4 regions of the Paraglaciecola aquimarina genome follow, and region 4 is predicted to be linked to each of the others. Evidence: predicted binding sites of a transcription regulator. Region 4 holds the regulator's gene; each other region holds the start of a gene.

Region 1 (3,156 bases), 180 kb from region 4:
GCAGTAGTAAATCGTAATTGTCGGTTAATGGATAGGTAAGATTTAATTCAATACTGCCCTTGTTGTCACTGGTTCTTAAGTTGTTTCTTAAAGTGCCTAGTAGGTTGATGTCACCAAAGCTAGTACCGTACCCCAGTTCGGCTAGGCCCATGTAAGTTGTGATATCGGGATTATCATCTCCGCTGGCATCATCAGGGCCTGTTTTAGGATCTTCTGGTATACGATACCAAGCCTTAAGGTAGTAAAATGAGTCGGCATCGCTAAATACCACTGAGCCAAAAATGCGATTCCAACTTCTGGACAGTTGGTCAGATCGTCCATTCGACTGATGGTTTATACCGAGTTGAATTTGATTGAATTTAAATCCCAAAATAGATAATTCATTTTGCCAAGCATAGAAGGCTTCTGGTTCGTAATTAGTTTCACGAAAAGGTTTCGAAACGTCACTGTTGTACACTTGCCAAAAGGACTTGGCGGTAAAGGCAAAATACAAACCTGTGGTGTCGTTGCTTGGAACGTATAACGGTAACTTCACGCTAATTTGGTATTTAGCTTCGAGGTTATCGACATTTTCGCTGGTCAGTCCCGGCACATTTTTACTATTGGGGTTAGATGCATAACTCAAAGGTAAAAAGTAATTTTGTTTATGCTGGGATAGTGAAAATGGATTCTTCAAAGCCTTTTTTGTTGAGTCATCCTGTTCATCCAAAATAGAATCAGCATTTTCAACTTTTGCTTTATCAAGCTCTAGAATGCTGGCATTTTCTTCTGCGTAGATTGAGTGACAGAAAAAAGCGCTAAAGCATGTTAAAGCAAAAATTGAGGGAGCAATGGTTTTCATTCGTTATCTCATTAGGTTATTAACTGCTAGTTGTAAAGAAAAGTACTGTTTGGTTTTATTGGTTAAAAAATAAAAATTTGGCAATAAAAAGGGGCTGTACGCCCCTATTTTCGCTAATGACGTTGTAAATTAACAGTCAGTGTCTTTTGCGTTTACGCCTTCTTTTGCGTCTTCACATAGGTCTTCAATGGCATTGCCCGCGTCTTTCGCTTTTTCTTCTACTTTGCTCATTGCATCATCAACTTCCTCACCAGCGTTTTCCGCTTCGCCGTCACAGGCTGATAATGCAAATAGAGCGGTTAAAGTAATTGCAGCCGTTGTCATAGTTTTAAAAATTTTCATGGGTGTTTCCTTGTTAAATAAATTAAATAATAAAGCCAATAAATGTAGTGTTTACGTCTAAACTTTTGGTGCTTTGCCTCTTAAAGCGTTCACAATGAGAGATAAAACAAGTAAAGCGATAAAAATAAAAAATATGATTTTAGCGATGCCTGCAGCAGCTCCTGCGATACCACCAAATCCAAAAATTGCCGCGATGATTGCTACGACCAAAAATGTTAATGCCCAGCCCAACATAGTTATTTCCTCTTGGTTAGTTAATCGAAATTGTATATTCACAATAGGTAATGCGTGAACCGTGCCAAGAAAACATATTGTTATAACTGATTGATTTTATTTGCTTTTTTGTTTTGTTGGCATGTGGTGTATTCAGTGTACTGTCAGATGATTGCAAGAATTACACACAGAGTGAGAATTAGTTTCACAGTAAATGGTGAGATTAAGCAGTGGCGTACTAGTGGAAGAGACGAAGAAAGCTTAGGGCTAAGCTGAATTTAGCCCAAACTTTATGGATGAAAGGACAAATAAGTATTAAGGGATTGTGAACTTAGCCAACTGAATACCGTCTAGCTTAATGGCGTAAGCCCCTTTAGATAAGCTGCTTACGTCAATTGTATTATCGTATGTGATACCCTGTAGAACGCTTTGATTTTTGTTGTCTAAAACGTCGAAATGATATACGCCTTGTGCTTGAGTCAACTTGACTGTCTCTAACTCTGTGATCGCCAACTGGGCTAATCCTTGACTTACTTCGTTCTGTTTGTGCAATGTATTTACATTGAATAGTCCCGCAGTTTGCTGAAACAATACTTGTTGTTTGTTGGTATCTTTTTCCGCCCAAATAGTACTAGTTACACTATAAGTTTGGTTAATTGGCAAAGGCTCTGCAGCGATCAGTTTAACCGAGACAAAAGCAAAGCCTGGATTAACCAAGGTTTTATGCGAGGCGACGACTGCTCCTTGTTGATCTTTTAACTCGATATTGAGAATTCGGCGCTGGTTGGTTTTGTATTCCGTTAAAATTTCTACTTTATTGCTGTCGATTAACGTCGCAGAATCTAAGTGAAGCTGAATTGATTCAGCATAAATGGGGGGAGTGGGCAAGCTATTGTCTTGATGAGTGCTTGCAGAATTTGCATCAATGAGTAAATAGGCTCGCACCCAATCATAATATGCGACGTTCTTGGTTGGGTCGGCTAATTCTTGTGAATTAGGGAGCTCCACCCAAGGGAACGGATAGGTTTCAGACACTAAATTGACCCCCATGGGTTGATCAAAAGGTTTGTCTTTCACTTGTGAATAAAACCTCATAAATTTAGGCGCGCCATCGTTGAAATAAAAGCTGGCCGAACTTTCGTTGTGCCACCAACCGCCATAGGTATTAAAACTATCAGATGCGAAGTTGTTCTTTTTAAATGTTACTTTGGGTGAACGTAAATCTTGCATTTTGCCATCACAGTCGGCGTACCAAAAATGGCCGTTAGAATGCATACCTTTAGCAAATATTTTGCCGTCAAAGTCGCCTTCTCGGCCAATCGACTCTTGAATGTCCAGTTCTAAACCATACCTGTCATTACAGTCTTTCGGGTAAGGAAGTCCCAATTGCGGGTGGCTAACCAAAAGGTGGTGGACATAGTGGTTTTCGCCGCCTTGAATCGACTTTCGTAATAGCCAAAATAAGCATTTTCAGTTTTAGAAATCACCGCGCCACCGGCAATGCTGTAAGTTCGTTCGGTTCCTTCAGCGGTGACAATATCTGCCGAAGTGATCACTTTATCATGCTTGAGCTTTTCTCCTTTTATTCGCATTAAGCCATCGTGTACGGTTATTTGTGAGGGTAAAAATATCTAAGGTTCACGGCCAGCCCATGTAGGGTGATAGTCATACCATTTTGATTTGTCGAGCTCGGTACCATTAAATTCATCTGAAAATGTATGGTTAAGTACCCATTTTTTACCTAAAGGTGGGCGCGGTGG
Region 2 (3,156 bases), 3.6 Mb from region 4:
ACGACTGCGCCCGACGTAGCAACTGAGGCAAGTTTATCGATTGAGTCCGTGACTAACGATTTAAGATCAATCCCAGGCTCTCGTCCCTGCGCCAATTGATTTTTAAACTCTGCAATACCGCTTTTTAAGGAAGCGACAAACTCTTTTATCGGTGAAGTAATTGCATGGCTCAGTTCAGATATTTGACTGGACTCCCCGCGAACCGTCGAAGTTTGGGAAATCTGCTCTGTTCCTGCTGCTTTTTCTAACAAGCGCTCGGCTAAATTAGTTAAGACTGAATCCAGCTTATTATCTGGTAACGTAGACAGTGTCAGTATAGGAGAGCTTGATGATTGCTCGCTTGCCACCTGCTTATTCAATGTCACAGCTTCAGATAATAAACTTTCTGCCATTTCCTGTTCTTGCTCAGCAGCAAGCGTCCCTACCCCTTGACTATTATCAGCAGCGCTTGCATCTAAGTTTTCCACCTGCTGCTCAGCGTTAGATTGCCCCTTATTATTTAGCAATTTATCGACAGCTACTTGGGCCGATTCTGACAGTAAATCCCCCAAAAGTGCTTGGTTTTCTTGCTCAGTTAGATCAGGTAGCAAAGAGGCGGTTTCAGCTTCTGCATTATCCGTTTGTTGCTGAGCCTCTAGTGCTCTAGCGTCGGTTTGCTTAGTATTAGCAGTCAGTTCTGATAATTCATCGTTGGCTTGAGAAACACCTGCCACATCAACATTTCCGTCTTGCTTCGTTGTTACACTCTGCAGGCTTTGCGACAGCCAAGGAGAATTGGCAAAGTCGTCCGACGTTTCTATGTTTAAAATCATACTGTCATCCACAGCTTCACTGCTGCTCGGTACTTCAGTTAGTGTGGCACTGTTCGCCGTATCTGTACCTTCACTTTCAGATCCATTATCACTTTCTGAGCCACTATCATTGGCAGATTTACCATCCTCGGTAACCTCTAATTTGTCTGCAGATAGGTTATCAACGAGTGTTTCCATCGCGCTCGGTGTAAGAGGTTCCCCGTCACTAGCTTGCCCTTGTGAAAATTTTTGTAAGTTATCGACTAGAGACACCCACTCTGCAGCGTCACCATCGCCTACGATATCCAGCTTAAGTTTAGGCTTAGCCGGACCTTTAGTTTCCCAAGTAGATTTTGAGTCTGTTTCATTTTGCTTGGACTGTGCATTGTCGAGCGCACGTTTTTGTTCTCTTTGCTCATCCGTCGACTGTTGGCTTAATCTATTTTCTTGTTCGGTAGCCTCTGACTTTTTAGAGGTAGATGAGGTGCTATGTTTTTCTGCCGTTGACGAGCCCGAATGCGCCCCCTGTTTGTGACTCGCTTTTTGTTGCTGTAACAGTTGTTCAAACTCTTTATTGGAATTTGAATCAGACCCAAACAGTCGCTCCGCTTGTGTATTATTGGTAGCGGTATTCATTGCCGAATTAGCGGCCGTGTTGGCATTTACGGCAACTTCTGATTTTGTGGTGGCAACTTGTTGCATCATTCTAATTACATCCTTTGGTTTTAAAACAAAACGATAACTAACTGTTTTAAAACACTAAATTAATATTAGCATGGTGGGGGCTTAAAAAATCCATACTGTACTCTGTCACCAATTAGTCATTTTCTTATCTGACTTTAGGCTCTAGGTTGAAATAGAGCAAAGACCATTCCAACTTATAAACATATTAATCATTTATTTTATAGCATGCTGACAAACTGGGGCATTAAAGGCGAATGTGGATAGTATGATTAAGCTTTGTTGCGAATAAATTTCTGTAAGGTGAGCTCGTCTAACATTATTTGTTCTTGCTTCGCTTCTCGTTGTTGTTGAGCGATGTTTTGTTTTTCTATCAGTAAATCTACTGCTTTGCGTTTTTTCTGCTGCTGTAGCCATTGAGACTTACGCTGATCGGCAACCAAGGCAGATTGCGCCACTTGCTGCATTTGCAACTCACACGCTTTATCTAATTTACCAATAAATTGTTGATGCTGATTAAAGGTTAAACTGCCTATGCCTTGCTTCGCCTTAACTTGAGCTTGGCGTAAATAGTCTAATCGGTAGTTTTCTAAACCCGATAACTTTTGCTTATTTTCTTGAGCGTAATTCTGAGCAATTTGAAAGTCTTGCGCCAGCTTTTGTTCTTTTTGGCGCTCCCAGTCTGCGACCAGTTTTAGTTGAGAATTAGCCATAACGTTAACCTGTTCCTAATCCGCCGCTCAGTGCTGACATGGCGGCTTCACTTTGTTCAAAATCGAGAATTTGATGCATACCTTGTTGCAAAAATGCATTAATTGCCGGTTCGGCGGTAATCGCTAAATCCAATCTAGGATCGGTGCCTTTGGTGTAAGCGCCAATCGTAATGAGATCTTTATTTCTCTGATAATTTGAGTAAACCTGCCGAATACGTCGGGCACTTTGCTCATGCTCTTTAGACACTACCATTGGCATCACGCGGCTAATAGAGGCCTCTACATCAATAGCCGGATAATGCCCTGAGTCTGCTAAGGCTCGAGATAGCACTATATGCCCATCTAAAATCGCTCGGGCTGCGTCAGCAATAGGATCTTGTAAGTCATCCCCTTCGGTTAATACCGTATAAAAGGCGGTAATAGAACCTTGATTTTCACTACCATTACCGGCTCGTTCAACTAACGCTGGTAATCGAGCAAAAACCGAAGGCGGATAACCCTTAGTGGCAGGAGGTTCACCCACTGCTAATGCGATTTCTCGTTGCGCCATCGCGTAACGAGTAAGAGAGTCAACTAACAATAAGACGTTGAAACCTTGATCCCTAAAGTACTCGGCGATGGTCACCGCTGTTTCGCAACCTTTTAAACGCATCAATGGCGATGTATCAGCCGGTGCGGCTACCACAACAGACTTCTTTCGTTCCTCTTCACCTAAAATATCCTGAATGAATTCCTTTACTTCTCGGCCACGTTCACCTACTAGCCCCACCACTACGACATCAGCTTTTGTTCCTCGGGTCATCATGCCCATGAGTACGCTTTTACCTACTCCGGAACCGGCAAATAAGCCCATTCGTTGTCCCGACCCCACTGTGACCATTGCATTGATCGCTCGAACGCCAACATCCAGAGGTTGGGTAATGGGTTTACGAATTAATGGGTTCATGGGAGGGCGAGTCAAAGGAACACGC
Region 3 (3,156 bases), 4.3 Mb from region 4:
ACAGACAGTGGTGAGTATAAGTTGACAGAATGCTAGAGGTAGCAGCACCTCTAGCAAATAAATAAGTCGGTTTTTTTATTTCATACTGATTAGCAGCAGGCAATAGCAGAATACGTCGCTTATTTTTGTGGTTCCTTCTGTATAGTTTATCTATAGGCAAAAGTGTTGTTAGGCATTTTTTCCACAGCACTTTTTGTACTTGAGGCCATTTCCACAAATACATGGATCGTTACGGCCAACTTTGGGAGTGGCTCGTATAATTGGTGTTTGGGGAGGGCAACAGCTTGTGTTAGTACAAGTCGTTGTTTTACTGTTGTTACTTTTGCCAGTAAAGCTGTCATTTTTATCAGTCATTGTCTTTTCAATCCTACTTCTACAATACTTCTGTTGTGTGGTCTTAGACCAGTCTAACTGAATTTAATTAAGAGGTTAATCTAATCGAGCAACAAGTCAAAACAGCTAACATGCAGTTGTTTTACTATGTCCGGCTAAATTAAGAAATTCTATTACCTTATTGTTAACCAAATCGGCTTGATCTACGGTGATGAAATGGCCGCTGTCAGAAACAATTTCAGCCTGCACACAAGGTAACAAAGACTTTGCGCGATCGACGCTTTGCTGGTTATTAAATAAGTCTTGATCACCTGCCAGAAACAATATTGGCATGGTTAGTGAGGCTAGTTGCTCATCTGTGAAGGGGGTCATATCCATTAATAATGGGGAAATAGAGGCTGTTTTGACGGTTCGATAAAAATGGTCAATATAGGTTTGATCAATACCTTGCACATTGCTAGATAGGGTTTTTAATATATCGCTTAATGCGTCTCGTTGCGGATCTAAAGCAAATAATATGTTCTCTATAATATCCATATTAAAGTCAAGCCAAGTAAAGGTTTGTGCAGGGCTTAGTAAGACTAGTTGTTCGATTTTGTCTGGCTGACTGAGTGCCAAATTAGTTGCAATCCAACCTCCTTGGGATGCGCCTATCAGTGTTACTTTCTCTAATTTAAGCGCTGCAAAAATTTCAAAGTACTCAGGTTGTTAGATTGTCAATGGATGGGTTGACATCTCCTAATGTAGATTGCCCTTGGCCTAAAATATCATCAATAGCATACACTCTATAATTGTTTGATAGCGCTTTAACATTGGGGTACCACATAGTTGCATCTGCGTTCATTCCATGAAGTAAGAATAGGGGTTTTCCATCCGCCGGACCTGAAACAATAATATGCGCTTTTCCGATAGATGTTGGCAAACGCAATTCGCGATAAGGGGTGTCCCATAGAGTAAGTACGCGGTTGTAGAGTTCGTCATCTTTAAGGTTTACAGCTTTTTGCGTAAGTAGTTTTTGGTACTCAGCGTTTTTGTCTGGCAGTCCGTGAGTTCGGGTAATTTCGTCGTCAAATTGCGCTCGTTCACACCCTATTAATAATAATACTGCTGTAAATAATGGTAGACCTTTCTTCAAGATAACTCTCTTTTTTCAAAAATGAGCATGAATACTATCCATCACCAAAGCAATTAACAATAGGCTTGATTAATCAATTGACAGGACTCGGTACAAATTGCACGTAACTCTGTAATAACTACATACCTAATTGTATTTATAGGTAATGCTTGTTAATAAAACTGTTATTTTTCAACATTTTAATTGATGGCACAGGTTTCGCTTCTGGTTCAGGTGAGTATTAACCCAACACCTAAACAGGAGTTATCATGAACAAAGAAATAGCAAAAGGTAAATGGAATCAGCTAAGTGGCTCAATCCAAAAAAAGTGGGGAAAATTGAGCAATGATGAAGTTGCCGAAATAGACGGAGAATTCGATCTTTTCTACGGCAAAATGCAAGAAAAGTATGGAATGAGTAAAGAGCAAGCTGAAAAGGCTTTCGATGAGCTTGGCTAAATCAAAGGACTGATAGCTTTACAGTATCAAATTAAAACTTAGTGACGCTTATCAACACAGCTGTTAGCAACCTTGGCGCTGTAATTTCCCTTCATCGTCAAGGTGTGAATGCCAATCCATATTGATGAGTGATCTTTTTGACTGTATCCAGCGGATTTTGATCGAGGCATCGGTGTGAAGGAATGGTTGTTCAGTTGCAAATACCGAGAACCTAGGGCAAAAGCCGCTGGTGCATTGCTTTCAGGCGAGTGTTAAGTGCACTTTATGTGTGTTGCTCGAGCTCGATGGAATGTAGCTCTTTACTATTAACTCGTGATTAATTCAAACAGTTAAGCCTTGATCACGCACATGTAAAGTCTCGCTTAACTGCGTTTGTAATACCGAACATTAGAAAGTGCCTATCGCCAATTCAGGGGTAACATGATTCATTATTTGCAAAACAAAACTAAACAACTTGTGGATTCACCCAAGCTTTTTGGGGTGTTAATGATAATGTCATTCTTAGAATCAATCATTGTACCTATCCCCTTAGAAACTATATTAATTCCTTTGATGCAAGCAAAGCGCAAGAGTATATGGTTACTGGCCTTTTGGGCGACTGTTGGGTGTGTGCTGGGAGCGATAGTTGGCTATTTAGTGGGATATTTTTTGTTTGAGACATTCTCCGAACAAATCGCAAGTTGGTTCTCTGATCCGCAGCAGCTAAAAGAAGTCACAGAGCAAATGCAAGTCAAAGGATTTTGGTATGTGCTGTCGATTGGTCTGGTGCCAATACCTTTCCAAATTGCCATGTTAGCTGCAGGGGCTGCAAAATATTCTTTCGTGATGTTTATTGTCGCTACGTTTATTGCCCGCTCACTACGATATTTTGGACTTGCCTTACTCGTCAAGCTAGTAGGAAATCAAGCCGAAGCGCTATTTAAGAAATACAAGTTGCCGACCACGATCGGTATCACCCTAATAGTTGGTATTGTTTGGTTTGCTTCTTGAAGCTAACGACAAAAGTCATTTCCCCCCAATTGAGACACCCATGATAACCAACTTATAACAATGCCTTTGAAATCAAGGCGATGCCTCTAAAACTAAAAGGTTATTCCCGCCGCCGTAATAGTAGTTACTATTAACGCTCTACTTGATTGACGAACTGAGCTGGCGTCTCACTTAAGCCAAAGATATGGATCCGTGCTAAAAACATGCAGGGATGACGAATACAGCCTGATCATTTGGCAATATTGTTTGAAATCAGCCAGT
Region 4 (3,156 bases):
AAGGCACCTTAATGGTAAAAGCCGACGAAGTTCAGGTTGACGCCAGTTTAGGTGAAGGCAAAGAAGTCTTCATTGCTAGCGGAAATCCAGCGGAATATTCACAACAACAAGAAGATGGCAGCACAGTTAAAGCAAAAGCCAATCAAATTATGTATAAACGCGCCACGCGTTCATTGTCACTTGATGGTGATGCACTAATCGAGCAAAACTCGAGCAGCGTAAAAGGAAATTCAATATTGTTTAATATGGAGCTTGAACAAATTATCGCTCAAGGTAACAATCAAGAAAGTGGCCGTGTTATCACGATATTCCAACCTGAATCTACTTCTGAAAGTAACGCCGCCAAACAACAGGAATCACAACCTTAATGGCCCAATTAAAAGCCACACATTTAGCTAAATCTTATAAATCTCGGCAAGTTGTACGGGATGTCAGCCTAGAAGTTTCAACTGGACAAATAGTAGGTTTATTGGGTCCAAATGGCGCAGGCAAAACGACCACTTTTTATATGATCGTGGGTCTAGTTCCTCTAGACAAAGGTGAAATTTATATCGATCAACAGGCACTGACGTTAGAGCCGATGCATGTTCGTGCGCGCCAAGGCATTGGTTATTTACCTCAAGAAGCTTCTATATTCCGAAAACTCACGGTTTATCAAAACTTGATGGCGATATTGCAAACGCGCAAGGAACTATCTAAAGAACAAAGAGAGCAACAAGCCGATTCATTACTCGACGAGTTTAATATCAACCATATTCGCAACAGCTTAGGTATGAGTTTGTCTGGTGGTGAACGCCGACGAGTAGAAATTGCTCGCGCTTTAGCAGCTGATCCTGAGTTTATTTTACTAGATGAACCTTTCGCCGGTGTTGACCCTATTTCAGTAAACGACATAAAAAAAATCATTCAACATTTGCGTGATCGAGGAATTGGTGTATTAATTACTGATCATAATGTACGGGAAACGCTAGACGTATGTGAAAAAGCTTACATTGTTAGCCATGGTGAACTGATAGCATCGGGTACTGCCGAAGAAGTTTTAAGTGATCAACGTGTAAGAGATGTATACCTGGGTGAGCAATTCAGGCTATAGTTAGGCCTTCGATTAGCTCGGCTGATATCAACAGAAATAAGTATAAGAAGTAAATGAAACCCTCTTTACAATTAAAATTTAGCCAACAACTCACAATGACACCACAGTTGCAGCAAGCAATTAAGCTTCTGCAATTGTCTACACTTGACCTGCAAACAGAGATACAAGAAGCACTTGATTCTAACCCTCTGCTTGAAGTTGATGAACAAGTAGATAATACAGGTGGTGACAAGGCATTAGAAACCAATCATGACGCAAATGGTGCGAATGACACGGCGGAAGTTAATGTCGATAATATAGAGTCTGGTGATGCCTTACAAAACAATGATATTCCTGAAGATTTGCCTTTAGACAGTACCTGGGATGAATATTTAAGCGCATCATCGGCACCGGCCCCGTCTACCTCTAGTAGCTCAGGCCCAGCAATGGACGACGACCAAGTATTCCAAGGTGAAACCACCGACAATATTCAAGATCATCTGCTTTGGCAAGTACGCCTAACCCATTTCAGTGACACAGACCAAGCCATTGCCGTAGCCATAATAGATTCGATCGATGAAGGCGGCTATCTAACCATTAGTACTGAAGAAGTACTGGCGAGTATGGATGACGAAGAAATTGAACTGGATGAAGTAGAAGTTGTTCTAAAACGTATTCAAATGCTCGATCCTATTGGCTCTGGCGCCAGAAGCGCGCAAGAGTGTTTATTGATTCAGCTTAAGCAATTTGCTGCCGACACCCCTTGGCTTGAAGAAGCCAAAATGCTGATCACCGACTATTGTGATCTAATTGGTAGTAAAGACTATCGTACGCTCATGCGTAAAACTCGATTGAAAGAAGATGAACTACGTGAAGCCATGCGCTTGTTGCAAACCTTAAATCCACGCCCGGGCACAGCGGTTGTAACCGGTGAGCCAGAATATGTCATTCCAGACGTATCGGTGAGTAAAAAGAATGGTCGCTGGGCCGTAGAGTTAAACCCAGACAGCCTGCCCAAACTAAATGTTAATCAACAATACGCAGCCATGAGCAAGAACGTTAAAAACAGTTCTGATGGCCAATTTATTCGATCTCATCTACAAGAAGCTAAGTGGTTTATAAAAAGTGTGGAAAGCCGCAACGAAACGCTACTTAAAGTGTCTAATTGTATAGTGCAGCAACAAATGGGCTTTTTTGAGCACGGCCCGGAAATGATGAAACCAATGGTGTTAAACGATGTAGCGGAAATGGTAGATATGCATGAGTCAACTATTTCAAGGGTTACCACCCAGAAGTACATGCATACACCTCGAGGCATTTTTGAACTTAAGTATTTTTTCTCTAGCCATGTAGCCACAGACGCAGGCGGAGAATGCTCATCAACTGCCATAAGGGCATTGATCAAAAAACTAGTCGCTGCTGAAAAGCCTAGCAAACCACTAAGCGACAGTAAAATTGCTCAATTGTTGGCCGACCAAGGTATTAAAGTGGCACGGCGGACAATAGCAAAGTACCGGGAATCATTGTTGATCCCCCCATCTAACCAACGTAAAAGCCTGTTGTAGGCGAAATTTAGAAGGAATAGGCAATATGCAAATTAACCTTACTGGTCATCACGTAGATATTACAGATTCTTTAAGAAACTATGTAGACACTAAATTCACTAAGTTAGAGCGACATTTTGAACACATTAATAATGTGCACGTTATATTAAATGTAGAGAAGCTGAATCAAAAAGCCGAAGCTACCGTTCACCTCAGCGGATCAGAGGTGTTTGCAACATCTGAGCACTCAGATATGTATGCAGCAATAGATGGTTTAATCGATAAACTTGATCGTCAAGTGATTAAACATAAGGAAAAAGTCAAACGCCATTAACACCAAGCATTAGAGGCTGTAATGGAATTAAAAAGCATTATCCATCCTGACTGCACACTTTGTGCAGTTCAGGGCAGTAGTAAAAAAGAATACTTGAACTCATCAGTCAAACCGCCATTCAAGTTGTGACTAACATCGATCAAGGCACAATACTCGCGAGTTTAATGTCCAGAGAAAAAATGGGCAGCACTGGTATTGGTAACGGT

What was found. The regulator sigma-54, encoded in region 4, starts transcription at its own class of promoters, with help from an activator protein. The targets are predictions, from matches to a motif close to GTTGGCACGNNNNTNGNNT.
Region 1: the regulator sigma-54 is predicted to act here: its motif matches at 1,468-1,486, upstream of RS130_RS02655 (DUF1328 family protein).
Region 2: the regulator sigma-54 is predicted to act here: its motif matches at 1,651-1,669, upstream of RS130_RS19005 (flagellar hook-length control protein FliK).
Region 3: the regulator sigma-54 is predicted to act here: its motif matches at 1,654-1,672, upstream of RS130_RS22425 (CsbD family protein).

The regions. Positions count from the first base shown of each region.
Region 1 is NZ_JAWDIO010000002.1:419,790-422,945, reverse strand. It holds gene RS130_RS02665 (phospholipase A) at 1-841, opposite strand, end outside; gene RS130_RS02660 (hypothetical protein) at 971-1,183, opposite strand; gene RS130_RS02655 (DUF1328 family protein) at 1,241-1,417, opposite strand; gene RS130_RS02650 (LamG domain-containing protein) at 1,712-2,782, opposite strand; gene RS130_RS02645 (hypothetical protein) at 2,737-2,988, opposite strand; gene RS130_RS02640 (hypothetical protein) at 3,028-3,156, opposite strand, start outside.
Region 2 is NZ_JAWDIO010000002.1:3,852,579-3,855,734, forward strand. It holds gene RS130_RS19005 (flagellar hook-length control protein FliK) at 1-1,496, opposite strand, end outside; gene fliJ (flagellar export protein FliJ) at 1,745-2,185, opposite strand; gene fliI (flagellar protein export ATPase FliI) at 2,190-3,156, opposite strand, start outside.
Region 3 is NZ_JAWDIO010000002.1:4,515,265-4,518,420, reverse strand. It holds gene RS130_RS22445 (class I SAM-dependent methyltransferase) at 1-1, shown strand, start outside; gene RS130_RS22440 (SEC-C metal-binding domain-containing protein) at 169-354, opposite strand; gene RS130_RS22435 (alpha/beta fold hydrolase) at 460-963, opposite strand; gene RS130_RS22430 (alpha/beta fold hydrolase) at 1,034-1,468, opposite strand; gene RS130_RS22425 (CsbD family protein) at 1,717-1,905, shown strand; gene RS130_RS22420 (YqaA family protein) at 2,326-2,895, shown strand.
Region 4 is NZ_JAWDIO010000002.1:243,380-246,535, forward strand. It holds gene lptA (lipopolysaccharide transport periplasmic protein LptA) at 1-368, shown strand, start outside; gene lptB (LPS export ABC transporter ATP-binding protein) at 368-1,093, shown strand; gene RS130_RS01850 (RNA polymerase factor sigma-54) at 1,147-2,637, shown strand; gene hpf (ribosome hibernation promoting factor) at 2,663-2,950, shown strand; partial or broken gene RS130_RS01860 (PTS sugar transporter subunit IIA) at 2,972-3,156, shown strand, end outside.